2 regions of the Pantoea sp. SGAir0430 genome follow, and region 2 is predicted to be linked to the other one. Evidence: predicted binding sites of a transcription regulator. Region 2 holds the regulator's gene; the other holds the start of a gene.
The links. Region 2 encodes PhoB, which activates phosphate uptake and scavenging genes when phosphate is short. Its sites were predicted from a motif close to CTGTCATAAAACTGNCNNAT; they were not measured.

Region 1 (14,770 bases), on a different replicon from region 2:
GGCGCAGGAAGAAAAAGACGGGCGTTTTGCTAAACCCGAAGCCAAAGCCGGGCAGGATAAAAGCCGCCGCAGCTACGTGGATATGCACCGTTATGAGCTGCGCGATGTGCCGCAATGGATGGAGAAACAGGTCTATCTGGCGCTGGGCGGACTGTTACTGGGCGCAGCGATGCTCGGCATTGATGCCACCCCGATGGAAGGCTTTGATGCGCGCGCACTTGACCAGGCGCTGGGCCTGCGTGAACAGGGCTTTACCAGCGTGGTGCTGGTTTCGCTTGGCTATCGCAGTGAGGAAGATTTCAACGCCACGCTGCCGAAATCGCGTCTGCCGCAGGACGAAATTTTCACCTTTATCTAAGGGACTTAACCAGGTGCGCACCTGCGCACCTGCGCGCTTAACGTGGGAACCGCAGGCAGAAACGGGTGATGCCGTGTTCGCTGCTCACCGTGCAACTGCCCTGATGCAGTTGCATGATCCCGCGCACGATTGACAGACCCAGCCCACTGCCGCCCTGCTGACGCGACGCATCGGCGCGCCAGAAGCGGTCAAACAGGCGTGCCTGCTGCGCCTGACTTAGCGTCGGCCCCTGATTCTCCACCACCAAAAGCATGGCGTCTGGCTGCGTGATGCTGGAGACGTGAATGGTGCCGTCACGCGTGCCGTAATGCAGCGCGTTAGCGATTAGATTAGCCAGCGCGCGCTGTAACAACTGCGGATCGGCGTGCAACTCGCCGTGAAGCGAGATGACAAGCTGCATGCCATGCTCTTCTGCCATACCCTCAAAATAGTCACTCAACCGCTCACCCAGCGGGGTCAGATCGATGCATTGCCTGTCCAGCGCCTGGCTGGCGTCTGCGGCTTTGGCGAGAAACAGCATGTTATCAATCATCTTCGCTAGCCGCTCCAGCTCCGCATAATTGGAACCCAGCAGCGTTTGATACTCGCTGACGCTGCGCGGCTGGTTCAGCGCCACTTCCGTCTGGCCAAGCAGCGTGCCAATCGGCGTGCGCAGATCGTGTGCCATGTCCGCTGAGACCTGGCTAAGTTGCTGATAACCTTGCTCCAGCCGGCTCAGCATCTGGTTGAGCGCCGCCAGCAGCGGTTGCAGCTCGCCTGGCGCGCTGGTCAGTTCAATGCGATGCGACAGCCGCCGCACGTCGATCACCCCGGCTTCTGCTGCCAGCCGGCGCAGCGGCGTCAGGCCGCGGCGCACCAGCAGCACACTGATCGCGGCGACCAGCAGCGCCGCCAGCGCGGTGCACAGGATAATCTGGTGGCGATAGCCGGTGAGGGTCTGCGTGCGGTCGCTCATCAGGCGACCGGTAATGATTTCGATCTGGCCACTGCCATCGCGCGTTGGCGTTAACGCGGCGGCGGCAATAAACGGCGTGCCGTCCGCCGCCTGCTGATGGTGGACCGATTGCAGGGTTAACGGCTGATCGGCGGCGACCGGCGTAATGGCTGGCACCGGACGCCCGCCAGGATTGATCACGATCAGCGGCGGCTGGCCGGGAAAGCGCAGCACCAGCAACGATTCGGTATTACCCAGCATGTTGGCGAACAGCCGCGGCTTCTGCTGAATCAGCGTCAGCGCATCTTCATCGCGCAGCAGTGTGCGCATTTGATCGATGCGCGTCAGCAGGGCTGCGTCATCGCGCACGCCGATCTGCTTCGCCAGTGCGTGATACAGCGCCATGCCGCTGAGTGTAAAAATGACCACCACCGTAGCACTGAGCAGTAGCGAAAGGCGGACGGCGAGCGAGCGGAGTTTCATGTTTCAGCTTCGCAGCGATAACCGACACCGTGCACGGTATGAATTAATGGTCGGTTAAAAGGGCCGTCAATTTTCTGCCGCAGCCGTTTTACCGCCACATCCACCACGTTGGTGTCGCTGTCAAAATTCATATCCCAGACGCGCGACGCAATCACCGTGCGTGTCAGTACCTCGCCGGGATGCAGCAGAAACAGATGCAGCAGATTGAACTCTTTGTTGGTCAGGTCGATGCGCTGTCCGGCGCGCTCGACCCGGCGACGGGCAATATCCAGCTGCAGATCGGCCAGCGTCAGGATGTCGGGTAGCTTCTGCTGGCTACCGCGACGCAATTGAGTGCGCACGCGCGCCAGCAGTTCGGCGAAGGAGAAGGGCTTGACCAGATAGTCATCGGCACCCAGCTCCAGCCCTTTGATGCGATCTTCCACCGTGCCTTTGGCGGTGAGGAAAATCACCGGCGTTTGCAATTGCTTATCCAGCTGCGCCATCACCTCCCAGCCATTGATGCCGGGCATCATCACATCCAGCAGAATCAGATCGTAATGGTGCTCCTGCGCATAAAACAGGCCATCCTGACCGTTTTCCGCCACGTCGACGATAAAACCGGCCTCGGTCAATCCTTTGCGCATGTAATCACGCGCCCCGGCTTCATCTTCTATCACCAATATTTTCATGCGATCTCCCGGCAGTGGCGGCCGCTTGCTGATGGCGGGCAGTATAACGCGGGTTAGCATAGAAAACCGAGGCTGACAGCGGCATGAGCCCCTGATGACAAAATCATGACAGAGCGTTAAGTAAAACTTAATGGCGCGACAAATTTCGCTAACTCATTAACATATATAAGAATTTGCTCTGCATTTTTGCGCGCTTTTGATGGTGGCGTCAGCGGCATCGTGTTATTACAAGGTTAAAACCTGTGAGATAGCCTGCCGGAGAGCATCATGAAAAAGCGTTGGTCTTTTGCCTTACTGTTGTCACTCAGCGCCCTCAGCCAACTGGCTGCGGCGCAGCAGACGCTGCGTTTTGGCGTCGATCCCACTTTTCCACCGTTCGAATCCAAAGCCAGCGATGGCTCGCTGCAGGGTTTTGATATTGATCTGGGCAATGCCATCTGTGCGCAGGCCAAAGTGAAATGTCAGTGGGTGCAGATTGGCTTTGACGGCAGCATTCCGGCGCTGCAGGCGAAGAAATTTGACGCCATTCTGTCGGCGATGTCGATGACGGAGAAGCGCCGCGAGCAGGTGGCGTTCAGCGATATGCTATACATCACGCCCAGCGCGCTGCTGACGCCTGCCAACAGCACGCTGACGGCGGATATCAGCACGCTGCGCGGGAAGAATATCGGCGTCGCGCAGGGCACCATCCAGGAAACCTACGCCAAAACGAAGTGGGCACCGCAGGGCGTCAACGTGGTCTCGTATCCGAATCAGATGGAGATCTATCCGGATCTGGTAGCGGGTCGACTCGATGCCAGCCTGGCGAATGCGGTTTCGGCCGAGCAGGGCTTTCTCAACACGCCGGAAGGCAAGGGTTATGTCAATAAAGCCACGCTGGTGGATAAAGCATTATTGGGGAACGGCGTAGGTATCGGGCTGCGTAAAGGCGATACGGCCAATCTTACTTTAATCAACAATGCGCTGGCTGCGCTGCACAGCAACGGCACTTACGACCGGCTGGCGCAGAAGTACTTTAAAGTTAAGGTTTATCCCTAATCGCAGGGCGATTTGCCTTCATTACGCACAGGAAAATCATGTCTTTACTCCCTGATTATACCCATCAGCGGGCGCGATTCCTGGCCGCTGTCACGCGCCAGCACGGCGCGCTGACTGCCTATCGCCATCCGCTGACCGCGCCCGACGGGGCCGCGCTGTACACCGACGTTGCGGTGATCGGCGATCCGGCGGCTCCCAAACGCATGCTGATTCTCTCCGGCACACACGGTGTGGAGGGCTATTACGGTTCAGACAGCCAGATCGCCTGGCTTGATAGCTTCGATGTCGCCGCGTTACCGCCCGACTGCGCCCTTGTGCTGGTCCATCTGCTGAATCCATGGGGCGCTGCGCATCTGCGGCGCGTCAATGAAGACAATATCGATCTCAACCGGAATTTCATCGATTTCAGCCAGCCCGCACCTGCTAATCCGCACTATGCGCTATGGCACGAGCTGTACCACGGCGACCGCGCACATGCCGATCGGCTGCTGGCGGAGACGCTGCAGCAGTCAGGCTGGCCGGCGCTGAAACGGGTAGTGGAAGCGGGCCAATATCAGGCAGCAGATGGCCTGTTTTATGGCGGGCAGCAGCCGGCCTGGTCGCACCGCACGCTGCACGCCATTGTCGAACAGCATCTGCGTCAGGCGCAGGTCATCCTGAGTTTCGACCTGCACACCGGTGCCGGCGCGTGGGGCCATCCGATGCTGCTGGCGATTGCTGAACAGCGCTATCCGGCGCATGACTGGGGCAAAACGTTATACGATGAGTGGCTGACGCTGCTGTTTACCGGCGCCGGGCGCGACAGCGACACCGGCGTGACCGCCACGGCAACGGGCTATGTCTCGCAGTTTCTGCTGACGTCGCTGCCTGACACGCAGCTGCTGCCGCTGGTGGTGGAGTGCGGCACTTATCCGGGTGAGGAGATGCACCGCAGGGTGCGCGACGATCACTGGCTGCATCTGAAGGGCGATCCGGCAAGCCACGCCGGACGCGCGCTGAAGCAACAGCTGGTGGAGGGGTTCTGGCCCGCCGATGAAGACTGGCGCGCCTTAACTGCGTTTCGTACCCGGCAGATTTTCCTGCGCGGCTGGCGCGCGCTGGTGGCTTATAACCGGCCGTAAAAGGTCATGCGCGCGGTTTCGGACAGCGCGATACCGGGCTGGGTGTTGTAGGCCAGCACCGCCAGCATACGCGTGACATCGCCTTCGGTGGGCGTCACGCGGTGCAGCGAATTGCGCCCGCGAAACAGCACCAGGTCACCGGCATCAATCTCCAGCGCCTCGACCGGCTGGCGCTGATCGAGCACGGCGGCGACGCCGTCGTAGTTCATCTCGCCGGCGTCCGCATCGCGCAGATCTTTCACATACTGAAACACACCGCCAGCGTGCGGTTTCTGCACCAGCAGCGTGATGGCGAAAGAGGAGTTATCAAAGTGCCAGCCCAGCTCCTGGCCATCAGGTGCGTAATGCAGATTAATCGACGATAGCGGGTCGGCGTACGGATACAGCGCCTCCTCGTTCAGCACATCACACAGAAAGCGTTTAAACAGTTCGTCATTGTACAGCTGGCGCAGCGGCGATTCGGCCGCAATCACATCGTCGGTGATGCAACCTTTGGTGCTGATCACATCACGATTGCGTGGATGATCGGCACGGTACGCGTCGTCCGGCTTCAGCAGATAAACGTTGTGTTTGCTGACGGTGTGGTACGCCAGATGACGCTGAGCCAGCCCGTCGGCCACGATTGCCTGCAGCGCAGCCGGTTGCAGAAACTGACGCAGCACCAGCGCGCCGTGTTGCTCAAGCTGCTGGCGACAGTGCTGACGCCAGTCGGCGTCGGCCAGCGGATGTAAATCAAATCGAATCAAAGCAGACATGGCGGTGGTTCTCGTTTTTGGCAGGTGTAGAGACTGTAACGGCCTGATATGTTGATGCCTAACGATAAATATTTAATACCTTGCTAAGGAAACCTTAATGCCTGCACCCGCGTCGCGTCTGCCGAAAATCAGCGTGATTCAGTCGTTTAAAGTGGCAGCGGAACTCGGTAGCCTGGCGAAAGCCGCCGCACAGCTGGCGCTGACGCCGGCTGCCGTCAGCCAGCAAATTCGTCAGCTGGAAGCGCAGCTGGGCAGCGCACTGTTTGTGCGTACCCAGAGCGGCGTGATGCTGACGGAAACCGGCAAAGAGTATCTGCGCTATGTCAGTGAAGCGTTCGATATTCTGCATCTGGGGCAGCAAAATTTGCGCCATGCGGCCAGCATGCCAAAGCTGACGCTCTATTCATTGCCGGCGCTGGCGTCGAAATGGCTGCTGCCAAATATCACCGCCTGGCGGGCTCACTGCCCGGGCTGCGATCTCAGCCTGCACGGCACTCATGCGCCGGTGGATTTCAGCGCCACACCGGCAGATTTTGTCATCTGCTTTGGTGAGGATCGCTACCCGCAACTCGACAAGCAACGGCTGTTCTGTGACGAGGTGCTGCCGGTCGCCAGTCCGGCGCTGATCCAGCGTTACCCGGGCGAATCGTTGCTCAGCCAGGCGCCGTTGATCCATCTGGACTGGGGCAATGAAGGACGCTTTCTGCCCGACTGGCGCAGCTGGTTTCAGGCCAAAGGCAGCATGGAGCCGGCGGTCCAGCCGGCATTCAGCTTTAATCTCACCTCACTTGCGATCGACGCGGCGGTAGCCGGGGCCGGTGTGCTGCTGGGGCAGCGTCGCCTGATTGCTGGCGAACTGGCGCGCGGCGCGCTACAGGTGGTGGATCCGCTCAGCCTGCCGCTGAGCAAACCCTATTTCCTCGCCTGGCCACAGCGCTCCCGCAGTCAGCCCGGCAGCGAGGCGCTGATTCAGTGGCTGACGCAGCTGGCGAGTTAACAAACTGTTAACTGCCGCAGCGTTCTGCGACAGGGATTGCCCTATGCTGATGCGCTTTGTGCGCAGTTGCGAAGAAAGGGAGTTCAGGCATGATGATTGATACCTCATTCTGGCTGACCACGCTGGTGGTCAGCATCACAATTTTGCTGTGGGCGCTGGCGCGGTTGCCGGAATACCTTACCGCGCTGCTTTTTTTTGCGGCGGCGATGCTGCTGTCGATAGCGCCAGCCAGCAGCGTATTTAGCGGTTTTGCCTCCTCAGCGTTCTGGCTGGTGCTGAGCGGTTTTGTGCTGGGCGCGGCGATCCGCAAAGTGGGCCTTGCCCAACGCTGGGCCAACTGGCTGGTGGTGCCGTTCAGCCAGAGCTGGCCGCGGATGGTGGCGGGCACGGTGCTGCTGAGTTATCTGCTGGCGCTGGTGATGCCGTCGAACATGGGACGCATCGCGCTGCTGATGCCGGTGGTGCTGGCGCTGGGCGAGCGGGCCGGTATCCGGCCGTGCAGTCGCGGCAGCATTGGGCTGGCGCTGGCGGTGGGCTTCGGCACCTTTCAACTCTCTGCCAGTATTCTGCCCGCCAACGTACCAAACCTGGTGCTGAGCGGCGCGGCGGAAAGCGCGTACCAGCTGCATTTGCAATGGCTGCCGTGGTGGCTGCTGCACATGCCGGTGGTGGGGCTGGGCAAAGGTATTCTGCTGGTTGCCTGCATTACGCTGCTGTTCCGCGCTCAGCCGCAGCCGGTGGCAACGCGGGAAGCATTGCCGGCGCTAAGCGGGCGCGAATGGCGGCTGATTGCCCTATTGGCCGTCACGTTACTGTTGTGGATGACCGACAGCCTGCACGGCTTATCCGCTGCGTGGGTCGGGCTGGCCGCGGCGTGTCTGTGTTTGTTACCGCGTGTGGGCTTTCTTTCGGGCGACGATTTTGCCAGCGGCGTCAATTTCCGCACCTGCATCTATATCGCCGGCATTCTCGGCGTCGCCACGGTGGTGGTGGACTCTGGCCTGGGGCGGCTCATCGCCAATGCACTGCTTCACCTGCTGCCGCTGCATGACTCGCCGTCATTCAGTAATTTTGCCGTGCTCAATGCGCTGGTGACGCTGCTGAATTTTGTGCTCACCGCCAACGGCGTGCCGGCGATGGTCACGCCGATGGCGCAGGAGCTGGCTGCCGCTTCGGGCTTTCCGCTACTGAGCGTGGTGATGTTGCAGGTTTTTGCCTACGCCACACCGCTGCTGCCATATCAGGCGTCGCCCATCGTGGTGGCAATGGGGCTGGGGAATGTGCCTGCCAGAGCCGGTCTGCAGCTGTGTCTGCTGGTGTTCGTGCTGAGCGCGCTGCTGCTGTTACCGCTGGATTATCTGTGGTTCCGGCTGCTAGGCTATGCCTGATACGCCGTCAGAGGTCACGAATTCGCTATGTCAGCTACTAACGATTGGGTTGATTTCCGTCGCGATGAGGAGACGGGCATCGAAAGTGTTAACGCGCACTTCTGCGGCCACGCTTACGATCCGCATGACCACGACGAATTGCTGGTCGGCGTGACGCAGCAGGGGCTGCAGCGCTTTAACTGTCACCGCGCGCTGCACACCAGCACGCCGGGCCGCGCTATTCTGATTGAGCCGGGCGCGGTACACGATGGTCACGCGCCCGATGCCGCCGGTTTTACCTATGTGATGCTTTATCTGCCACAACCCTGGGTGGCGGAGATGATGCAGCGCCGCGGGCTGGGCGATGTGGCGAATATTCAGGGGGCGTTTCGCTCCACGCTCACCGATGATGCGCAGCTGGCCAGTGCGATTCAGCAGGCATGGTTTGCGGTGCATCAGCGGGAAGGGCGACTGGCGCGCGATCAGAGCCTGGATCATCTGCTCACACTGCTTTCCCGGCATCTGGAAAATAAACCCGGCGTGCAGCTCAGTGACGCCCAGCGGCAGATGCATCTGCTGCGTGACTATCTGCACGATTTTATGTCGCAGGACATCGGGCTGGACGATCTGTCGCGCTTGTCCGGCATCGATCGTTTCCGCCTGACGCGCCAGTTTAAGCAGGCGTTTGGCCAGTCGCCGCACGCTTATCTGGTACGGCTGCGGCTGCGTAGCGCGCGTGCGCTGCTGGCACAGGGCGTTGAGCCAGTGCAGGTCGCAGCGCAGGTGGGCTTTGCCGACCAAAGCCATCTTGGCCGCTGGTTCCAGCGTGCTTATCGCCTGACGCCCGCCGCCTATCAGCGCCAGTGCACAAACGTTCTATACCGCTCTCTGCCGGCTATCCGATGATGGGATTTTTAATCCTCACCGGAGAGTTCTGACAGATGTTTGATACCAAAATTGCCCTGATCGTACGTGATGATTTAGCCACCTGGCAGCGCCTGAATGTGGTGGCTTTTCTGGCGACCGGCATTGCGGCAGCCGCGCCGGAGATGATGGGTGAACCCTACGTCGACGCGCTCGGTCGTCAGTACGGCAACATGGCCGGCCAGCCGATGCTTGTGTTTGCCGCCGATTTAGCCGGCCTGCAACGGGCGCATCGCCAGGGCGTGGAGCGCGAGTTAACGCTGATTCCCTACGTCGAAGCGATGTTTTCCACCGGCCACGATGCCGCCAACCGCGCGGTGTTTCTGGCCGAAGACGCCGATAATCTCAACCTGGTGGGCATCGCGCTGCGCGGCCCGAAAAAGGCGGTGGATAAAGCCATCAAAGGGCTGGCGCTGCACAGTTGAACGGCGGGTGCGCCTGTTCAATCTGTTCTGCCGCCATTAACAGCACATCTTCCCGCTCGCGCAGCGCCAGAAGCTCCAGGCCGATGGGTAACCCTTCCGTACTCAGGCCGACCGGAATGCTGATTGCCGGTGCGCCGGTGACGGCTGAGATCAGCGCGTTGCTGCCAGGCTGTAACTCGCCATGCTTCACTGGCGGATGGCGGACTACCGGATAAGCGAGCAGGTCGATCTGCTGCTGCTGAAAAAACTGCGCCAGTTGCTGATACAGTCTCTGCTGGCGCAGCTGCACCTCGCGATAGCCGTCACTCTGCATGCCGGGATGCTGCGCGCGGATTTTGAAGGTGGCCTCCAGCTGGGGATGATAGCGTCCTGACGCGGCAATCGCCGCCAGCGTGCGCAGCGGTGCCTGCGATTTATCCGCCAGCCAGGCGGCCAGCGCGTCAGCAAATTCATAGGCAATAATATTGGCTTCCGCCGCCAGCGTCTCCAGCTGCGGCCAGCTCAGCATGCGCGGCTGAAACGGCGCCACAGCGTCCTGCACCGCCTGGTTAATCTCCGTTTCCTCTGCGGCAAATCCTTCCTGCCAGATGCCGATGCGCAACGGCCGGTCGGGACGGGAAAAACGCTGGCCCGTGAGTATTTCACTGATCAGCCGCAAATCAGCCGCGTGGCGCACCAGCGGTCCGGGGATATCCTGGGTGGGCGACAGCGGCACGATGCCAGCGCTGCTCAGTGCACCGCGCGTCATACGTAAGCCGAACAGGCCATTAAACGCGGCCGGAATGCGCACCGAACCGGCGGTATCACTGCCTATCGCCAGCGGCACGAAGCCTGCGGCCACCGCCACGGCTGAACCGCTGCTTGAACCTCCCGGAGAACGGCCTTGCTGCCAGGCATTATGGGTGAAGCCACTCAGCGACGACGCGCCGGTGATGCCTGCTGCCAGTTCATGCATGGTGGTTTTGCCGATGAGGATTGCGCCAGCCTGACGCAGAGCCGTAACCAGCGGTGCATCCTCGCTGGCAATCACATCGCGCAGCAGCGCCGAACCGGCACTGGTCGGCCAGCCTTTGACTTCAATGTTGTCTTTAATCAGCAGCGGAATACCGGCCAGTGGGCCAACTGGCGCATTCTGCTGCCGTGCGGCATCGCTGGCAGCGGCCGCAGCCAGCGCGTCATCGGCAAACAGCCAGCTGATGGCGTTGTAGCGCGGCTGATCCACGTCAGCAATGCGCTGCAGCGCAAATGTGGTGAGCTGGCGTGCGCTCACCCGGCGCTGGGCCAGCGCCTGTTGCATATCCCCCAGCGACGCGGTGAGGTAATCAGCGTATTGCATGGTTCAGGCCTCCACAGGAATCCATTGCCGCTCTGGCGAAACCCGGCCGCACGAACTGCCGGCAAAGTGTGAGCTGCACCAGAGTGCCTGATGGCTGATGCACCAGTCTATCAGTAACTGACGTGACGTTACGGCGCGTGGTAAATCCTCACAAAAAACTGAGTTCCATTGCGGATGTGCAAACTGAACTGGATGATGCATCACATCACCGCTAAATACCGCGTGGGCACCGGCGCTTTGCAGCACAATTGAAGCGTGATCGACGCTGTGGCCCGGCGTCGGCATATAGCGCAGCACACCGGCAAACAGCGGGGAGTGCTGCACATCAATGGTTTCCAGCTGGCCGCTCGCCAGCAGCGGCGCAAGGCTATCGTGATACAGCGCCTGCATCGACGGCGTGCTGCGGCACTGTGCCAGTTCACGCGCTGAACAGATGTAACGCGCATGACGAAACATCGGCTGCCAGCGGCCAGCGCGCCAGCAGGTATTCCAGCCGACGTGATCGGTGTGGATATGCGTCATCAGCACCAGCGTCACTTCATCAGGGTCGACGCCCGCTTCGGCCAGACGTTGCGGCCACGCGGTTTGCAGCTGGTGAAACAGCGGCTTGTTATCGCGGTTACGGCCATTGCCCGTTGCGGTATCAATCACGATGGTGTCGCGAGCGGTGCGCACCACCCAGCTATGGATGGATAGCTCTGCTGGCTGCTGTGCCAGCGTGTCGCCCATCGTCTCGCGGTGTGCCGGAAACAGCGCAGCGAAGGGGAGTGAGCTGGTCTGCTCGATCACTTTATCAATGCTGCATTCACCTATGTGCAGGGTCATATTGCCTCCTAAAGCGTGGTGCCTGTTACTGCAGGTCACTATACTGAGGCTGTTTCATTATTTAAATCGATTAAAATCATGAAAAGCATCAATGAAAATGATTTCAGCAAAATCGACCTTAACTTATTGATTGTGCTGCTGGTCATTTATGACGTGCGCAGCGTAACTCAGGCGGCAAACCGGCTTTATCTGGGGCAGCCGGCGGTCAGCGCGGCATTAAAAAGACTGCGGGCAATGTTTGACGATGCGCTGTTCGTGCGTTCCTCGCAAGGCATGACGCCCACACCGCGCGCAGAGCAGCTGGTGCGCCAGATCGCACCGCTGCTGCAGAGCGTCCATCGCGTTATTTTCACTGCCGATCGCTTTGATGCCGCGCACGATAGCCGCAGTTTTACGCTCGGCATGAGCGACTGGCTTGAGCACTGGCTGATGCCCGATTTACTGCTGCAGCTGGCCGCCTCGGCCCCAAATATTGATATCCGGGTGGTGGCTGCCGATCCGTGGCAGGCCATTCCGCTGATGGAGCAGCAGCAGGCTGACGTGGTGGTGACCGTCGGAGAGGAAACCAGTCACGATCTCACGCGGGAGCACATTGCGCGCGCCGGCTTCCGCACGGTATGGCATCGTGGACAAATTGACCTTGCGCCACCGCTGACGCTGGCGCAGTTCGTGCAGTATCAGCATGCGCTGGTCTCCTATCGCGGCGTGAGTGAAAGTGCGCTGGACGCCGCGTTAGCCCGCGAGGGGCTGACGCGCCGCGTGCGTTATGTCACGCCGCACTTCTCGGTGTTACCGCTAATGTTGCAGCGTCTGCCGCTGTTCGCGACCGTTCCGCAGGGACTGGTGCAGGCATGGCAACAGCGCTATGCGCTGAGTACGGCGGCGGTGCCGATCGGCATGCCGGATTATGCACTTTCGCTGCTGTGGCATAACGCCCGGGCCGAAGACCCGGCGCACCGCTGGCTGCGCGCCACGCTGCGTCAGCTGATCGAACGCAAGCTGGCGTGAAACGCTTACCACGGCACTACGCGGCCGAGGTAATCGAGATAGTGCAGGCCGCCGCGTCCGGTCTGGCTTTCCACCGTGTTGAGCAGATTTGGGATGCTCTCCTCAATGCTCAGTCGCGCCCCGGCGCCACCCATGTCGGTGCGCACCCAGCCGGGGGCCAGCAGCAGTAGCGTGCGTGCATCGTCGTGACGCGCGGCGAAGCTGCGCATAAACATATTCAGCGCCGCTTTGCTGCCGCGATACACCTCGTAGTTGCCATGGGTGTTGTTGGTGAGACTGCCCTGGCCGGAGGACATCACCGCCAGCGTGCCGCGCGCGCTGACGTTGTTTCTGAAGGTTTCCAGCACGCGCAGCGGGCTCAGCGCGTTGGTTACCATTACGCGAATAAACTCTTCCGTCGACACATCGGCAAGGGTTTCGCGATCGTCATTTTTCACGCCCGCGTTGACCAGCAGCAGATCGAACTGCTGGCCGCTTAGCCGCAGATGCAGGGCGTTGACCTCTGCTGGCACGGTGATGTCCACGCTCTCCACCTTCAGCTGCTGCGGGTAGCGCTGCGCCAGCTGTTGCAGCGCGTGAAGGGAGTGCTGGCGGCCGGTCGCCACCACCTGATAGCCACGCTGCAGCATATTCTCCGCCAGCGCGAAGCCGAGGCCGCGCGAAGCACCAATTAATAAAGCACGGGAAGCCTTGTTCATAACCCTCTCCTGGTTTTGGGGTGAGTGAAAAGTCTACCCTTGCATGACAACAGGCGGAACGCGCAGCATCTGCATAGATAACCTGCAGCAAACGCCTTGCCAGATGGCGCTTAATCGATAAGGATGATGCGATGAATACCATCGATTTGAATTTACTTCCTGCGCTGGACGCGCTGCTCAGTGAAGGCAGCGTAGTGGGCGCTGCGCGTCGCCTGGGGCTGAGCGAGTCAGCAATGAGCCGCACGCTGGGGCGACTGCGTGCCGCCACCGGCGATGCGCTACTGGTGCGCGCCGGGCGCGCGATGGTGCTGACGCCACACGCCGAAGCGCTGCGCAGCCAGGTGCATGCCACTTTACAGGACACGCAGGCGCTGCTGAGTCCACCCGCGCAACGCTTTGCTGCCGCTGAGCTGCAGCGCCACTTCACGCTGCGTACCAACGAAGGATTTGTCGAAGCGTTTGGCAGCGCGCTGATCGCCGCAGTCCGCGCACAGGCGCCCGGCGTGCAGCTGCGCTTCATGCCGAAAGCAGAAAAAAATGATCGACCGCTGCGCAGCGGCGACGTCGATCTTGAGATTGGCGTACTGGGCAATATGGGACCGGAGATTCGGCTGCAGGCGCTGTTTCGCGATCGCTTCGTCGGCGTGGTGCGCGCCGGGCATCCGTTACTCGCGGACGTGACGTTGGCGCAGCTGGCCGCATATGGTCACATCGTGGCGTCAAGGCGCGGTGAGCTGGGCGGACCGGTGCATGAGGCGCTGCTCGCCGCCGGTTTTACCCGCCAGGTGGCGGCCGTGGTACCCGCTTTTTCCACTGCCGTCGCGCTCACGCTGCACAGCGACTGGCTGGCGCTGGTGCCGCATACGCTGTGCCTGCACCATCCGCTAATCAAAGATAATCCGGCGTTTGCGATGTTCGAATTACCGTTTGCCACACCAGAGGTGACAGTGTCACAGCTATGGCATCCGCGGCTGGAGCAGGATGCCGCACACCGCTGGTTGCGTGACACGGTGCGGCAGGTATGCCGCGCTTAGATCAGCCGCCGCGCACCGATCCGCGCCATACCACATCAGCCTGATACAGTAGCGTGTCGTGCTGCTGCTCACTCTGCGGCGTAAAACCACTCTCCGCCTGCTCGGTCTGCGTCAGCCACGCGATGGCGTCGCGGGCAAAGCGCTCCACCGGCTGGGCGAAGGTGGTGAGATTGTAAGAGGACCAGCCAGCCTGCGCGATGTTGTCGTAGCCGATCAGGCACAAATCCTCCGGTACGCGCAGCTGGAAACGGTGGCGCGCTTCATCCATGAAACCGCAGGCCATCAGGTCGGTGACGCAGAACACCGCGTCCGGGCGCTGATGACGCGTCAGCAGGCGATGCGCCAGAATCTGACCGCTCTCATACGAGGTGGTGCCGAATCGCTCCACGCTGACCTTCAGTCCGGCGCGCTCCGCCACGGCGATAAACGCCGCTTCACGTTTGATCAGGCTCGGCGTACCGGCCAGCGAATTGGCGAACGCCAGCTGACGGCAGCCGGCGCGCTGAAACGCCATCACCGCCGTTTCGGCCGCTGCCTGCGCGTCGAGGTTGATGCTGAGCGATCCCGGCAGCGCTTCGTCGCGGTTGATCAGGATGATGCGCTGACCGTGCTGATAGCACTGGCGGGTGATGGTGCGATCCGGCATGCCGGAAAGGATGATGGAGGCATCGGCGCGAAAATTGATCGCCTGCAGCAGCGCGGCGGAGACGCTGTTGTCGGAACGATCGGTATTTATCAGCATCGCCACTTTGCCCGCTTCCTGTAAAAACTGTGTCAGCCAGCGCACCAGCGTTGC
Region 2 (14,770 bases):
GTAGCGCCAATCACCCTCGACGTGATCTGGGACCACTTCCTGGCGCGCCACTGGGATCAGCTGCATCCGGCGCAGTCGCTGTCCGCCTTTAGCGCCGCCGCCGAGCGCGACATTGTGCCGCAGCTGCCCGGCACGCCGGGCGATTTTATCGAGCTCAACGCGGTAATGTGGCGCGAACGCTGGTTTGAACACTATGCTGACCCGGCGCGGCTGGCGCGCGTGCTAAGCGGCATGGCGCATCGCCGGCCGCGGCTGGCGGCGCTGCGCGACTCCTATCAGGATTTTGTCGACCACTACACCCAGCTCGAACCGCTGTTTTTCCAGTTCTATCCACGCTTGATGGCCGCCGCGCGCGCCCGGCAGCTGTGAAGCACAATTTGCCGCTGCCCCGCATTGCCTCCCCTTGCCAGCCGCAGCCATCTGCGGCTTAATGAAGCCTTGCTTAACTTTTGTTAAGCCAGTCACACAGCCATGGCGCTTTATCCGGCGTGGTTCGCCACGTCGATTGCCAGTGAATGATAAGAGGGAAAAATGTCATCAGCTACGCTAACCGAATTAGATGCTCGTTATCACTATGCCTGTGAGGTGGCGAAAACCGCCGCCAGCCGCGCGCTGGCGTGGTATCAGCAGCGCCATCAGCTGGTGGTGGAGCACAAGAAGGATTTGCAGGATGTAGTCAGCGAGGCGGATCGCAACGTTGAGCTGCTGGTAAAACACCTGATTCATGAGCGTTTTCCTGACGATGCGGTGCTGGGTGAAGAGAGCGGCGGTGACGTCAGCGGCGCGCGCTTTATCTGGGTCATCGATCCGATTGACGGCACCAGCAGCTTTCTTAATGGCCTGCACAACTGGTGCGTCTCGCTGGCGATTGTCTGTGACGATCAGCCGGTGATTGGCGTAGTCAGCGATCCTAATCATCAGGAAACCTTCCACGCCTGCCGCGGCAAAGGTGCCTGGGTGAATGACAAGCGCATTCAGGCACACAGCGCGCAGCGGCTCGACCAGGGGCTGCTGGGCCTTAGCAGCTCGAACAGCCAGCCGATTGAACCGCTGACCACCTTTATCAGCCAGCTGCTGGCGCAGGGCGGCATGTTTATCCGCAACGGTTCCGGTGCGCTGATGAGCGCCTGGGCGGCCGCCGGCCGGCTGATTGGCTATTACGAAGCGCATATGAATCCGTGGGATGGCCTGCCCGGCATTGTGCTGATGCGCGAAGCGGGCGGCGTCACCAACGATTATCTCAGCCACCACGGCCTGCAACAGGGTAATCCGGTGCTGCTGGCCAACGCGGTGCTCTATCCGCAGCTCAAAGCGCTGCTGCCGGCACAGCCAACGCTATGACACGTCTGCTGCTGAGCGCGCTGCTGGCTTTGCTGGCGCTCACCGCGCAGGCGCAGCCGCGCTACCAGCTGGAAAAAGTGGTAGAGATCAGTCGTCACGGCGTGCGTCCTCCCACCGCAGGTAACCGTACGGAAATCGAAGCCGCCACCCAGCGCGCCTGGCCGCGCTGGCGCAGCGCCGACGGCGAACTCACCGCACACGGTTATGCAGCGGTCGTGAATAAAGGTCGCTGGCAGGGTGAACACTATCGCCAGCTCGGCCTGCTGCGTGCCGGCTGTCCCGATGCCGGGCAAATCTACGTGCGCGCCAGTCCGCTGCAGCGCACCCGCGCCACGGCGCAGGCACTGCTGCAGGGTGCCTTTCCTGACTGCGATGTGGCAGTTCATCACGTCGCGGGGGCGGTCGATCCGCTATTTCAGAGCGAAAAACTGCCGTTCGGCCAAACGGATGCTGCCACGGAGCGGGCAGCGGTCGCGGCGCGCGCCGGCGATCTCACCGCACTGCAACAGCGTTTACAGCCCGCCGTGCAGCAGCTCAGGCAGGCGGTGTGTGCGGCAGATTGCCCGTTCTTCGATCGCCCCTGGCAGCTGAAGCAGAGTAAAAGCGGCCATACCTACGTGCAGGGTCTCAGCGTGCTGGCCAGCATGGCCGAAACCTTACGGCTCGGCTGGAGCGAAAATCTGCCGTTCAGCCAGCTGGCGTGGGGCAACATCACCCGGGCGCAGCAGATCAGCGCCCTGCTGCCGCTGCTGACCGCCAATTACGATCTGAGTAATGATGTGCCATATATCGCGCAAAAGCGTGCGTCGATGCTGCTGGACGCGGTGGTGCGCAACCTGCAGGACGATGCGGCGACGCCCTCCACCCGCTGGCTGCTGCTGGTGGCACACGACACCAATATCGCCATGTTACGCACGCTGATCGGCTTCAGCTGGCAACTGCCCGGCTACGCGCGCGGTAATATTCCGCCCGGCAGCAGCCTGGTGTTTGAGCGCTGGCGCGATAACCAGACGCAGACGCTGCTGTTGCGCGTCTATTTTCAGGCGCAAAGTCTGGATGCGCTACGCCAGCTAACGCCGATCGATCGGCAGCACCCGCTGCTGCGCCAGGAGTGGCATCAGCAAAACTGTCGCCAGACGGCGGTGGGTACGCTGTGTCCTTATCAATCGACACTTGAGCACTGGCGCACCGCCATTGATCAGCGCGCGGTAATCCCCGTGGACTATCCCTGACGCCAGCCGCCGGGTTAAGCCAGACAGATTACGCCGGCTTATTCCTGCAGCGAAATTACAGCAATAAACTGCAAGCTGATGGGCACGGTTATCTGAGACTTTTCTTTTTTTTCCCTTAAAAGCGTTAGCGCTGAAAAACTGCGATATGCTGCACGGGTCAATCATCCCTTAGTAATACCTTTCTCTTTTTACATTTTTCGGCGACAGGATGCGCCGAGCTATTTTTACCCGCAGTAATAAAATCGCAAATTAACATTGAATAACTGGGATCCTGTTATGTCTGTACCTGTCTCGCTGCGCTATCGTCCGGATATCGATGGTCTGCGCGCTGTCGCCATTATATTGGTTGTGCTGTTCCACTGCGGCGTCAGCGCCGTGCCGGGTGGCTTTATTGGCGTCGATATATTTTTCGTTATTTCCGGCTTTTTAATTGGTGGTATTATCAGTAAAGAAATTACCGCCGGCACCTTCTCGTTTTATCAGTTTTATTTACGCCGCATCCGGCGTATTGCGCCCGCACTGTTTTTTATGCTGATGGTATTGCTGCTGCTCGGTTATCTGCTGTTATCACCGCTGGAATTAAGCCAGCTGGCAAAATACAGCATGGCGGTGTTTCTCTCGGTGCCCAATATGCTGTTACTGAAGAGTGGCGACTATTTCAGTGCGGATGCCGATCTCAATCCGCTCCTGATGACCTGGTCGCTGGGCATTGAGGAGCAGTTCTATATCGTGCTGCCGTTTGTTCTGCTGCTGGCCGTGCGGCTGCGGCGCACAATGACCGGCGTGGTGCTACTGCTCAGCCTGCTGTCGCTGGCCGGCTGCCTGTGGTTAACGCCCCTCTCCAGCACTCAGGCGTTTTATCTGCTGCCAACCCGCGCCTGGGAGCTGGGTGCCGGCGTGCTGCTGGCGCTGTGGCAACCCCGCCCCGTCACCGGCCGGCTGGCCTGCCTCTGTCATCTCGCTGGCTGGCTGCTGATCATCGGTGCCACGCTGTTACTCAGCCATAGCGATCGCTTTCCCGGCTGGCTGGCACTGCTGCCGGTGCTGGCGGCCTGTCTGATGATCGGTGCACGCAGCCCGCTCAATCAGCGGCTGCTGGAGAACGCGCCGATGCGCTTCATCGGTAAAATTTTCTACTCGTGGTATCTGTGGCACTGGCCGCTGCTCAGTCTGGCACGCATCTGCAGCGATCGACCGCTCAGTATCTGGCAGGCGTTGAGCATCTGTGCCGTGGCGCTGGTCATCGCCTGGCTCTCCTGGCGCTTCGTCGAACAGCCATTCCGTCGGGCGCGCAGCGGTACGCGCTGGCTGATCCCCGGCTACTGCGCCTCGTCGCTGCTGGCAGCCGGTGCCATGGTGCTGCTGTGGCAGAGCGGTGGCCTGAAATCGCGCGTCAGTGAAGCGGTGATGCTCGGCGACGAATGGAAAGTCGCCGCCCAGCGCGATCCCTGCCTGCTGGATTACGGCGCCACGCGGCCCGCCCGTGATGCGCAGTGCCAGCCGCAGAGTGACACACCGGCGATAGCGCTGATTGGCGACAGCCATGCCGCGGCGCTGGCGGCCAACGTCGCCGATTACGCCCGGCGGCAGCAGAAACCGCTGTTTCAGCTGACCAAAGCCTCCTGCCCTTTCCTGCTTGAGGCCACGCGCGCGATGCCGCAAAAACCGCAGCATGCACAGCAGTGCCTCGATTTTAATCAGCGGGTTCTGCCGATCATCCTGAGCGATAAAATAGACGAAGTGGTGATCAGCGCGTTCTGGGCGGCGGGCCTCAGTGCGCAGCCGGGCAGCGGATTCCGCAGTCTCCGCGATCCGGCGCAGGACAATCTGCAGGCGCTGAAAAGCGGGCTGGATACCGTGGTGGCGCAGCTGCTGGCGGCAGGGAAAAAGATCACCCTGATAGACGATGTGCCGACCATCACGCTCGATCCGCTGCGCTACAGCCATAACCGCAATATGCCGCTGCGCCGCAGCCTGAATAGCTGGCTCAGCGCGCAGGATGGCGCGGCGCTGGCGGCGGAACGCACGCAGCAGATGCAGATGCCAAACGCATCGGTGGCAAATCTGTTAAAGGATTATCAGCAGCGCGGCGTGCGCGTGTTGTCACTGCAGGAGACGTTGTGTAATGCGCAGGGGTGTCTGGTCACTCATCAGGGCATGCCGCTCTGGTATGACAACAATCACCTGAATCCGTACGGCGGAGAGATGGCGCTGGGGAAAAACTGGTAATGCAACGCGGGCGAAGTCTCGCTTCGCCCGCAGTAAAGCTTCTTACGCTTTACGTTTCTTCGCCAGCGGCCACGCCAGCAGCAGCAGGACAATCCACGCAAACCCGACGTACAGCGAGATACGCGTATCCGGGAAGTAGCCAATCAGCGCGATGATAAAGGCAAGGAACAGCACTCCCACCCACGCCGTAGCGCTGCCGCCCGGCAGAGCAAACTGCAGCTTACCGGCCTGCTCTTTGCCGATTTTGTGGCGGAACGCGATCTGCGACAGCAGAATCATAATCCACACCCACACGGTGGCAAACGTCGCCAGCGAGGCAATCACCAGGAACACTTTTTCCGGCATCAGATAGTTGAGGTACACCGCCACCAGCATGGCAAGCATCATCACCAGCACCGTGACCCACGGAATGCCGCGATTCGACACCTTCATAAACATCTTCGGCGCATGACCCTGCTGCGCCATACCGTGCAGCATGCGGCCGACGCCAAACACATCGCTGTTAATCGCCGACAGCGAGGCCGTCAGCACCACAAAGTTCAGAATGGAGGCGGCGGCGGCGATGCCGAGGTGCTGGAAAGTCAGTACGAACGGGCTGCCTGCGGTACCGACCTGGTTCCAGGGATAGATCGACATGATCACAAACAGCGTGCCGACATAGAACACCAGAATGCGCAGCGGTACGGAGTTGATGGCGCGCGGGATCGATTTCGCCGGATCTTTAGCTTCGCCGGCGGTGATACCAATGATCTCAATGCCGCCGTAGGCGAACATCACCATCTGCAGCGACAGCAGCATGCCGACGATACCGTGAGCAAAGAAGCCGCCGTTGGTCCACAGGTTATGGATGCCGGTCGGCTGACCGCCGTTGCCGATGCCCCAGAAAATCATGCCGAAACCGGCCACGATCATGATGATGATGGTGGCAACTTTGAAGAAGGAGAACCAGAACTCCACTTCGCCAAACACCTTCACGCTCATCAGGTTGATGGCGCCGATGATCAGCACCACCGACAGCACCCAAATCCAGTGCGGCACCTCCGGGAACCACACGCCCATGTAGATACCAAAAGCCGTGACGTCGGCGATCGCCACAATCAGGATTTCAAAGCAGTACGTCCAGCCGGTGATATAGCCCGCCAGCGGTCCGAGGTAATCCTGCGCGTAGCGTGAAAACGAGCTGGCCTGCGGATTGTTAACCGACATCTCGCCCAGCGCGCGCATGATGATATACGCCACGGCGCCGCCGATGATGTAGGCCAGCAGTACGCTGGGGCCTGCCATTTTGATGGCATCTGCCGAGCCGTAAAACAGCCCGGTGCCGATCGCCGATCCCAGCGCCATAAAACGGATGTGGCGCGTGCTCAGTCCGCGTTTGAGCTTATTGGTTTCTTGCATAACAAACAGTACCTGTGGAAATGAAAAAACCACGGGCAAGCCCGTGGTCGGAATTAACAGCGATGTCGTTTACTGGTGAACGGCAACCTGCTCACGCCCTTTCACCCGGTCAACCACCGCAGCAATCACCAGCATCGCCAGCGACGGCGGCAACCAGGAGAGTCCCTGATCGGCCAGCGGCAGATGCTGGCTAAACAACGGCAGCGCATCTTTAAAGCTGGTGGTTTTGATGGCATCGACGATACCAAACAGCAGGCTGATCAGCATGGTTGGCGCAATGATGCGCGTGCTGCGATTCCACCAGCTCAGGGTAAAGCTCAGTACCACCAGTACGATGCACGGCGGATAGATAGCCGTCAGCACCGGAATCGAAATCTGAATCAGGTGGCTGAGACCGAGGTTCGACACCAGCATGGCGAACAGGCCGAGAATAAACACCAGCGCTTTATACGACAACGGCAGGTATTGCGCAAAGAATTCTGCGCAGGCGCAGGTCAGGCCCACCGCCGTAACCATACAGGCGACGAAAATCAGCGCGGCGAGGAAGACACTGCCCATACCGCCGAAGGTCTGCTGCACGTAAGCATGCAGAATCGCCGCGCCGTTAGCGTTCTGATCGACAATCGCGCCGCTGCCGGAGCCCAGCTTGAACAGGCTGAGGTACACCAGCGTCAGGCCAACACCGGCGATCACGCCAGCCAGCATGGTATAGCGCGTCAGCAGTTTGCTGTCTTCCACGCCACGCGAACGCGCCGCATTAACGATGACGATACCGAACACCAGCGCGCCGAGCGTATCCATGGTCAGATAGCCGTTCACGAAACCGCTGGAGAAGGCCGCACGCTGGTAGTCGGCGGTGGCCGGCGAAATGCCGCCAGCCGGCCACAGCAGCGCCGCGACGCCCAGAATGGTCAGCGCGACAATTTTCAGCGGCGCGAGGAAGTGGCCGACGGTGTCCAGCAGCTTGCCTGGATAGAGCGAAATGCCGATCACCAGCGCGAAGTACACCAGGCTATAGATAAACAGCGGCAGCGGGCCGTCGCCGGTCAGTGGCGCAATCCCGACTTCAAATGAAACGGTCGCGGTGCGCGGCGTGGCAAACAGCGGGCCGACGGCGAGATAGCACACGGTGGCGAGCAGCAGACCGGCCGCTTTACCAATCGGTGAGCTGAGCGCATCAATACCGCCGCCAACGCGCGCCAGCGCGATCACGGTCATCACCGGTAAACCAACCGCGGTGATCAGGAAGCCGAAGGCGGCAATCCAGACATGTTCACCAGACTGAATACCGACCATAGGCGGGAAAATGATGTTTCCTGCGCCAACGAACAGGGCAAAGGTCATGAAGCCCAGCGCCAGGATGTCCCTGGAGGTTAAACGATGTGTCATAAACTTCTGTACTGCCTGTAGCTGATGTTGCGGTGGAAGTTGGGTTTGTGTTGTCCCCTGGATGCGCGAAAACAATGGCTTAACTGGCTTGACCAGTGCGTTATGCGGGCCGAATCGGTACAGCGCAGGTGATTTAAACTGCTTTTCTTCTGTTCACAGAGGGATGAATCGACAACGGCGCAAATTAAAACGTTTATAGCGAAGAAAGGCAATACAGGATCGGAAAACCAGAAGGATATAACAGGAAAGCGTCAGAACGCAGTGGATAAGCAGGAAATAGTCGGAAAACACCTGAGATGATTTGCTTAAAGTTTCTGCAAAGCGGGCGATCTCCTTGCAGAAACCGCCGCAGGGATGCACAAAAGGCGCGCTTTACGCGCCTGTTTGCACAACTTTACAGCATCACCACACCTGTTGTGCGATGTCGACAACCAGACGAATCTTCTGCCACTGCTGCGCTTCGGTCAGGCTGTTGCCCTCTTCCGTTGACGCAAAGCCACACTGCGGGCTGAGGCAAATCTGGTCGAGGCTGACAAACTGCGCCGCTTCCTGCAGGCGCGCCTTTACCTGTGCAGCGTCTTCCAGCTCGCCGGTTTTGGTGGTAATCAGCCCTAATACCACCTGCTGATGACCGGGTTTGATGAAACGCAGCGGCTCAAAGCCACCGGAGCGCTCATTATCGTACTCGAGGAAAAACGCGTCGATGTTCACGCTGCCAAACAGAATTTCCGCCACCGGCTCGTAGCCGCCTTCCGAGATCCAGGTCGAGCGGAAGTTACCACGACACACGTGCAGACCGACGGTGAGATCCGCCGGTTTATCTTCCAGCGCGCGATTCAGCACCTGCGCATAAATGCGCGCCAGCTGTTGCGGATCTTCACCGCGCTCGCGGATTTGCTGCTGCTGATCGCCTGAACACAGGTACGCCCACACGGTGTCATCCAGCTGCAGATAGCGGCAGCCAGCGTCGTAAAACGCCTTGATCGCCTCTTTGTAAGTCTTTGCCAGATCGGCGAAGTACTGCTCCAGATCCGGATACACCGTGGCATCAATCACTTTACGGCCGCCGCGGAAGTGCAGCACGCTCGGGCTGGGAATGGTCATTTTCGCCACCGCATCGCCGGCCACGCTTTGCAGGAAGCGGAAATGGTCCAGCATCGGATGCTGCGGGTTAAAAGCGACTTTGCCGGTGACCTTCACGCCGTGCGCTTTGGTCTGCACGCCGTTGAACTGAATGCCCTGATCGGCCTCAAACAGCTCGACGCCGTGCAGATGGCCAAAGAAATCAAAGTGCCACCAGGCGCGGCGGAATTCACCGTCGGTCACCACCTGCAGACCGCTGGCGCGCTGCTGCTCCACCACCTGGCGAATCGCATCGTCTTCTACCTGACGCAGCTGGTCGGCGCTGAGGGCACCACTGGCGAACTGTTCACGTGCCTGTTTAATGGCGGCGGGACGCAGAAAGCTGCCGACGGTATCGGCGCGGAACGGGGCGGTGTTGCGTTGCATATTCACTCCTGCACTGACACATAATTGCGTCAGGGTATAATTGCGTACGGTTATTTTTGGCCATCTGGATGGCTATATGTCCATAAGAGTGACATGCCGCCCCACCGGCGGCAATGGAAGAAAATTCAGGGGACGTGAAAAAAATTCATGATCGGTCAGCGTGAATTAGTTTTGCGCAATCGCCGCGCGCGCCTGCGCGATCTGGCTATCGGACAGCGGCAGGTAGCCGGCCTCCGTTACACGGCGCTGGCCCTGCGCAGAGAGCACCTGCTGCAGAAAGGCGGCGACCAGCGGCGGCAGCGGTTTACCGGGCGCCTTGTTAACGTAAATATACAGCGGGCGCGACCACGGATAACGGCCGCTGCGGATCGATTCGGCATCCGGCATAACGCTGTCGCCGCTGGCGGTGACGATCGGCAGGGTTTTCACGCCGCTCAGGTGAAAGCCAAAGCTGGCGTAGCCGATGCTGTTCGGCGTGCTGGCGACCGCCTGCACCACCGCCGCCGAGCCGGGAAACTCCGCGACGTCAGCGCGGAAATCGCCGCGACACAGCGCCTGCTGCTTGAAAAAGCCCCAGGTGCCGGAAGCGGAGTTACGGCCAAAGCGCTGAATACTGCGCGTTGCCCAGTTCGCCGTATGCAGGCCAACATCGCCCCAGCGCTGCGGCACCTGCTGTGCGCCGCACAGCCGGGTCACGGAGAACAGCGCATCCAGCTGCGGCTGACTGATGGACGGCAGCGGATTGTCCTGATTAACCACCACCACCAGCGCATCCATCGCCACCGGCACCGCCAGCGGCGCATAGCCATAGCGCGCGATAAACAGCTGACGCTCATCCACCTGCATCGGCCGGCTCATGGCGCCAAGCTGAGCGGCCCCGGCGGCCAGCGCGGTCGGCGCCGTCGACGATCCCGCCGCCTGCACCTGCACATTAACGCCCGGCGACTGACGGCTGAAATCTTCGCCCCACAGCGTCATCAGGTAGCCCAGCGTGTCCGAGCCCACGCTGCTCAGGTTGCCGGTCAGCATGCTTTGCTGAGCCGTCGCCAGCAGCGGGCACAGTAATAAAAGAGAGAGCAGCAGCGATTTCATCACAGAGTCCGGTGGCGTTTACTGCGCCACATTCTCGCGGATTCCGTTCGCCACAATCAAGCGCGGTGGCAGCACGAAGCGGAAGCAGGTTTCCTGATGCGGCACGCTGCTGATCTCCAGCCGCGTGGTGTGGTGGCCGAGCGCGTGCTTAACAATGGCCAGCCCCAGCCCGCTGCCGCCGGTGGCGCGCGAGCGCGCTTTATCCACGCGGTAGAAGCGTTCGGTCAGGCGCGGCAGATGCTCCTCGCTGATGCCGGGCCCGTTGTCGCACACCTTAAATTCGGCGCCCTGTTTGGTGCGCAACCAGCTGATGTCGATGCGCGTGCCATCCGGCGTGTGGTTCACCGCGTTATACACCAGATTGGAAATCGCGCTGCGCAGCTGTTCATCATTGCCGAACACCTTCAGGTGCGGATCGGTGTGGAAATGGATGCTGTGCCGGCCCTGGCTGAGGGTTTCCGCCTCGCGCTGCAACAGCAGCAGCATGGTCGGCACATCCACCGTCTCTTTCAGGTCAATGGCGGGGGCCGCTTCGATGCGTGACAGCGTCAGCAACTGCTTCACCAGGCTGTCCATGCGCCGCGTCTGCTCCTGCATGGTGCTGAGCGCCTTGCTGCGGGTGCGCTCATTCATCCCGGCGTCGTCCATCATCTCCAGATAGCCCTGCAGCACCGTCAGCGGGGTACGCAATTCATGACTGACGTTGGCGAAGAAGTTACGCCGCGCCCCTTCCAGCTGGTGCATCTGGGTGACGTCACGCGCCACCATCAGCCACTGCCCTTCACTGTAAGGCATGACGCGGAACTCCATGTGATGCTGATTATTCAGCACCAGCGTCAGCGGCTTGTTGAAGTCGCGCTGGCGGATATAGCGGGAGAATTCAGGGTAGCGCAGCAGGTTGAGGATATTCTGGCCATTATCTTCCGGCCAGCGCAGCCCGAGATGCTGCTGGGCCAGACCGTTACACCAGAAAATGGTGCCCTCTTCGGTGGTGAGTACCACCGCGTCCGGCAGCGACTCGGCCCCGCTGCGAAAGCGTTTGATCAGATTGCCCAGCTCGCGCCGGCGGCGGCGATTGCGCAACTGCATTTGATACAGGCCGTAAAACAGCGGTTCCCAGCTGCCGCGCCCGGTGGGCGGCGTCATTGAACGATCAATCCACAGCCAGTGCGACAGCCGCATCAGATTTTTAAAGTGCCAGAACAGCACGCCGCACACGGCCAGTAACAGCCACCACGGCAGATAGCCAACCAGCAGACCCAGCACCAGCGCAGGCAGACACACCAGCGCCAGCTCGGTCAGTAATCTCTTCCAGGAGAGTCGTTCCAGCACGGTAAAAGACTCCGTTTAGTAGCGGGCAGAGAAACGATACCCTGTTCCGCGAACGGTTTGTACCATGCGATCGTGGCCGGAAACTTCCAGTGCTTTACGTAAACGACGGATATGCACATCCACGGTGCGGTCTTCCACATACACGTTAGTGCCCCACACGTGATTCAGCAGCTGTTCGCGGCTGTATACGCGCTCCGGATGCGTCATAAAGAAGTGCAGCAGTTTGTATTCGGTCGGTCCCATTTCCAGCGGCGTGGTTTCGGACATCACGCGATGCGAGGAGGGATCGAGGCTCAGCCCCTGCATCTCAATCACCTCTTCCACCGCCATCGGTGAGATGCGGCGCATCACGGCTTTAATGCGCGCCATCAGCTCTTTGGGCGAGAACGGCTTGGTGATGTAATCATCGGCGCCCACTTCCAGCCCGCGCACGCGATCTTCCTCTTCACCGCGCGCCGTCAGCATCATCACCGGAATATCACGCGTCATGGCTTCACGCTTTAAATGTTTGATGAACTGAATGCCGCTGCCGCCGGGTAACATCCAGTCCAGCAGAATCAGATCGGGCCAGGGTTCGATCAGCTTGCCAATCGCGCTGTCATAGTCCTCAGCCTCAATCGGCTGATAGTCGTTTTGTTCCAGCACGAAACATAACATTTCACGGATGGGAGCTTCGTCTTCCACAACCAAAATGCGCTTAGCCATTATTACTCCTGCGATTGTGACGGCATGTCACGGGGGTTTGCGGCGCCATTATGCGTCAGTTTTGTGACACTTTTATGAAAAACCCACCTCATGATAATCAGATAAAAAGCGCAATTGTGACAACCGGTTTCGCTTTTTTTTCATTGCGTTGTTAAGCGGTTATACTGCCGCTTTGCGATAGCAGGCACGGAGCATTCATGCGCATTATTCACACCGCTGACTGGCATCTCGGTCAGTTCTTTTACAGCAAAAGCCGCGCCGCCGAGCACCAGCAATTCCTCGACTGGCTGCTGGCCGCGATTGTGCAGCATCAGGTGGATGCGCTGATCGTCGCTGGCGACCTGTTTGATACCGGTTCGCCGCCCAGCTACGCGCGCGAACTGTTTAACCGTTTCGTGGTGGCGCTGCAGCCCAGCGGCTGCCAGCTGATTGTGCTGGCCGGCAACCATGATTCGGTCGCCACGCTGAATGAATCGCGCGAGCTGCTGGCCTGCCTCAATACCCGCGTCATTACCAGCGCCACGCCCGGCGGCGAGCAGCAGGTGCTGACGCTGCAACAGCGTGACGGCACGCCGGGCGCGCTGCTGTGCGCCATTCCCTATCTGCGTCCGCGCGACATCCTGCGCAGCCAGGCGGGTCAGTCCGGTCGCGATAAGCAGCTGTCGCTGCTGCAGGCGATTGAGCAGCACTATCAGCACTGTTATGCCGCCGCCGTGGCGCAGCGCGAAGCCATGGGCAGTACGCTGCCGATCATCGCCACCGGGCATCTCACCACCGTGGGCGTCAGCAAGAGCGATTCGGTGCGTGATATCTACATCGGCACGCTGGACGCCTTTCCGGCGCAGGCCTTCCCGCCTGCCGACTACATTGCGCTGGGCCACATCCATCGTGCGCAGCGCATCGCCGACAGCGATCACATCCGCTACAGCGGTTCGCCGATTGCGCTCAGCTTTGATGAGCTGGGGCGTGAGAAAAGCGTATTCCTGCTGGAATTTAGCACCCGGCTGGAGTCCGTCACACCGCTGGTTATTCCGTCATTCCAGCCGATGCAGATGCTGAAAGGTGCCATGGCGGAGATCGAACAGCAGCTGACCGCGTTTCACACCTATGAAGGCGATCTGCCGGTGTGGCTGGATATTGAAATCACTACTCAGGAGTACCTGAGCGACCTGCAGCGCCGCATTGAACAGCTTACCGACGCGCTGCCGGTTGAGGTGCTGCTGGTGCGCCGCAGCCGCGATCAGCGTCAGCGCAGCCTGGCGCGGCTGGAGAACGAAACCCTGAGCGAACTGAAAGTTGAAGAGGTGTTTGCCCGCCGGCTGGCGCTGGAGGAGCAGCTGGAGGATGAACAGCGCGCGCAGTTAACGCAACTGTTTCGCAGCACGCTGGCGACGCTGGAGGATCCGGGCGCATGAAAATTCTGACGCTGCGTTTTAAAAACCTCAATGCGCTGCGCGGCGAGTGGTTTATCGATTTCCGCCGCGAGCCGTTTGCCAGCAACGGGCTGTTCGCCATCACCGGCGCTACCGGCGCGGGTAAAACCACGCTGCTGGATGCCATCTGTCTGGCGCTCTATCACCAGACGCCGCGCCTTGGTGGCCTGTCGCAGAGCGAAAATCAGCTGATGACGCGTGACACCGCTGAATGCCTCGCCGAAGTGGAGTTTGAGATCAAAGGTGAAGCCTGGCGCGCCTTCTGGAGCCAGAACCGCGCGCGCGGCCTGGCGGAAGGTAAACTGCAGGCGCCGCGCGTCGAACTGGCGCGCGTGGCGGACAACCAGATCGTCGCCGATAAAGTCGGTGACAAGCTCAAAGCCATCGAAACCTTGTCCGGTCTCGATTTTGCCCGCTTCACCCGTTCGATGATGCTGTCGCAGGGGCAGTTTGCCGCCTTCCTCAATGCCAAACCCGGCGAGCGCGCCGAGCTGCTGGAGGAGCTGACCGGCACCGAAATCTACGGCCACATCTCGATGCAGATCTACGAGCGCTGGCGCACGGCGCGCGCGGCACTCGACACGCTGCGCGCCCGCGCCGGTGCGGTGCAGTTGCTCGATGACGCCCGCCGCGCCGAACTGGCGCAGCAGCTGGACCAGCTCACCCGCACCGAACAGGATCTGAGCGAGCAGCTGGCGCAGGCCCAGCAACAGCAGCAGTGGCTGACGCAGCAGCAGCAGCTCAACGCGGAGCAACAGCAGGCGCAGCAGGCGTTGCAGGCTGCCGCCGCGGCCTGGCAGCAGGCGGAAGGCGATCGCCAGCGGCTGGCGCGTGCTGAACCGGCGGAGAAGCTGCGCGACAAACTGCAGCAGCGCGAACAGCTGCAGCGCGACCAGCAGACACTGAACCAGCAGGCGCAGCAGTTACAGCAGCAACAGCAACAGGCACAAGCGGCGCTGCAGCAGGGTGAAAGCCACTATCAGGCCGCACAGCAGGCACGTGAACGCGCGCTGGCCGAACAGCAACAGCTGGAGACGCTGCTGAGCGAACAGGTGATCCCGCTCGATCAGCAGATCGCCAGCCGTGCACAGCAGCTTGAGCAGCAGCAGG

Region 1: E7738_RS20045 (heavy metal response regulator transcription factor) is a predicted target of PhoB. The motif match lies at 2,539-2,558, and genes of this name have one in related genera.

The regions. Positions count from the first base shown of each region.
Region 1 covers NZ_CP039428.1:228,425-243,194, reverse strand. The annotation lists gene nfsB (oxygen-insensitive NAD(P)H nitroreductase) at 1-358, shown strand, start outside; gene E7738_RS20050 (heavy metal sensor histidine kinase) at 396-1,775, opposite strand; gene E7738_RS20045 (heavy metal response regulator transcription factor) at 1,772-2,446, opposite strand; gene E7738_RS20040 (transporter substrate-binding domain-containing protein) at 2,714-3,484, shown strand; gene E7738_RS20035 (DUF2817 domain-containing protein) at 3,523-4,605, shown strand; gene E7738_RS20030 (HalD/BesD family halogenase) at 4,590-5,360, opposite strand; gene E7738_RS20025 (LysR substrate-binding domain-containing protein) at 5,458-6,357, shown strand; gene E7738_RS20020 (SLC13 family permease) at 6,450-7,745, shown strand; gene E7738_RS20015 (AraC family transcriptional regulator) at 7,773-8,630, shown strand; gene E7738_RS20010 (DUF2000 family protein) at 8,666-9,073, shown strand; gene E7738_RS20005 (amidase) at 9,048-10,409, opposite strand; gene E7738_RS20000 (MBL fold metallo-hydrolase) at 10,413-11,234, opposite strand; gene E7738_RS19995 (LysR family transcriptional regulator) at 11,313-12,242, shown strand; gene E7738_RS19990 (SDR family NAD(P)-dependent oxidoreductase) at 12,248-12,940, opposite strand; gene E7738_RS19985 (LysR family transcriptional regulator) at 13,072-13,974, shown strand; gene E7738_RS19980 (LacI family DNA-binding transcriptional regulator) at 13,976-14,770, opposite strand, start outside.
Region 2 covers NZ_CP039427.1:1,978,948-1,993,717, forward strand. The annotation lists gene E7738_RS09610 (ACP phosphodiesterase) at 1-369, shown strand, start outside; gene E7738_RS09615 (inositol monophosphatase family protein) at 532-1,341, shown strand; gene E7738_RS09620 (histidine-type phosphatase) at 1,338-2,573, shown strand; gene E7738_RS09625 (acyltransferase family protein) at 2,850-4,802, shown strand; gene proY (proline-specific permease ProY) at 4,845-6,200, opposite strand; gene brnQ (branched-chain amino acid transporter carrier protein BrnQ) at 6,270-7,589, opposite strand; gene E7738_RS09640 (cobalamin-independent methionine synthase II family protein) at 7,992-9,098, opposite strand; gene E7738_RS09645 (PstS family phosphate ABC transporter substrate-binding protein) at 9,264-10,190, opposite strand; gene phoR (phosphate regulon sensor histidine kinase PhoR) at 10,209-11,522, opposite strand; gene phoB (phosphate response regulator transcription factor PhoB) at 11,538-12,227, opposite strand; gene sbcD (exonuclease subunit SbcD) at 12,425-13,642, shown strand; gene E7738_RS09665 (AAA family ATPase) at 13,639-14,770, shown strand, end outside.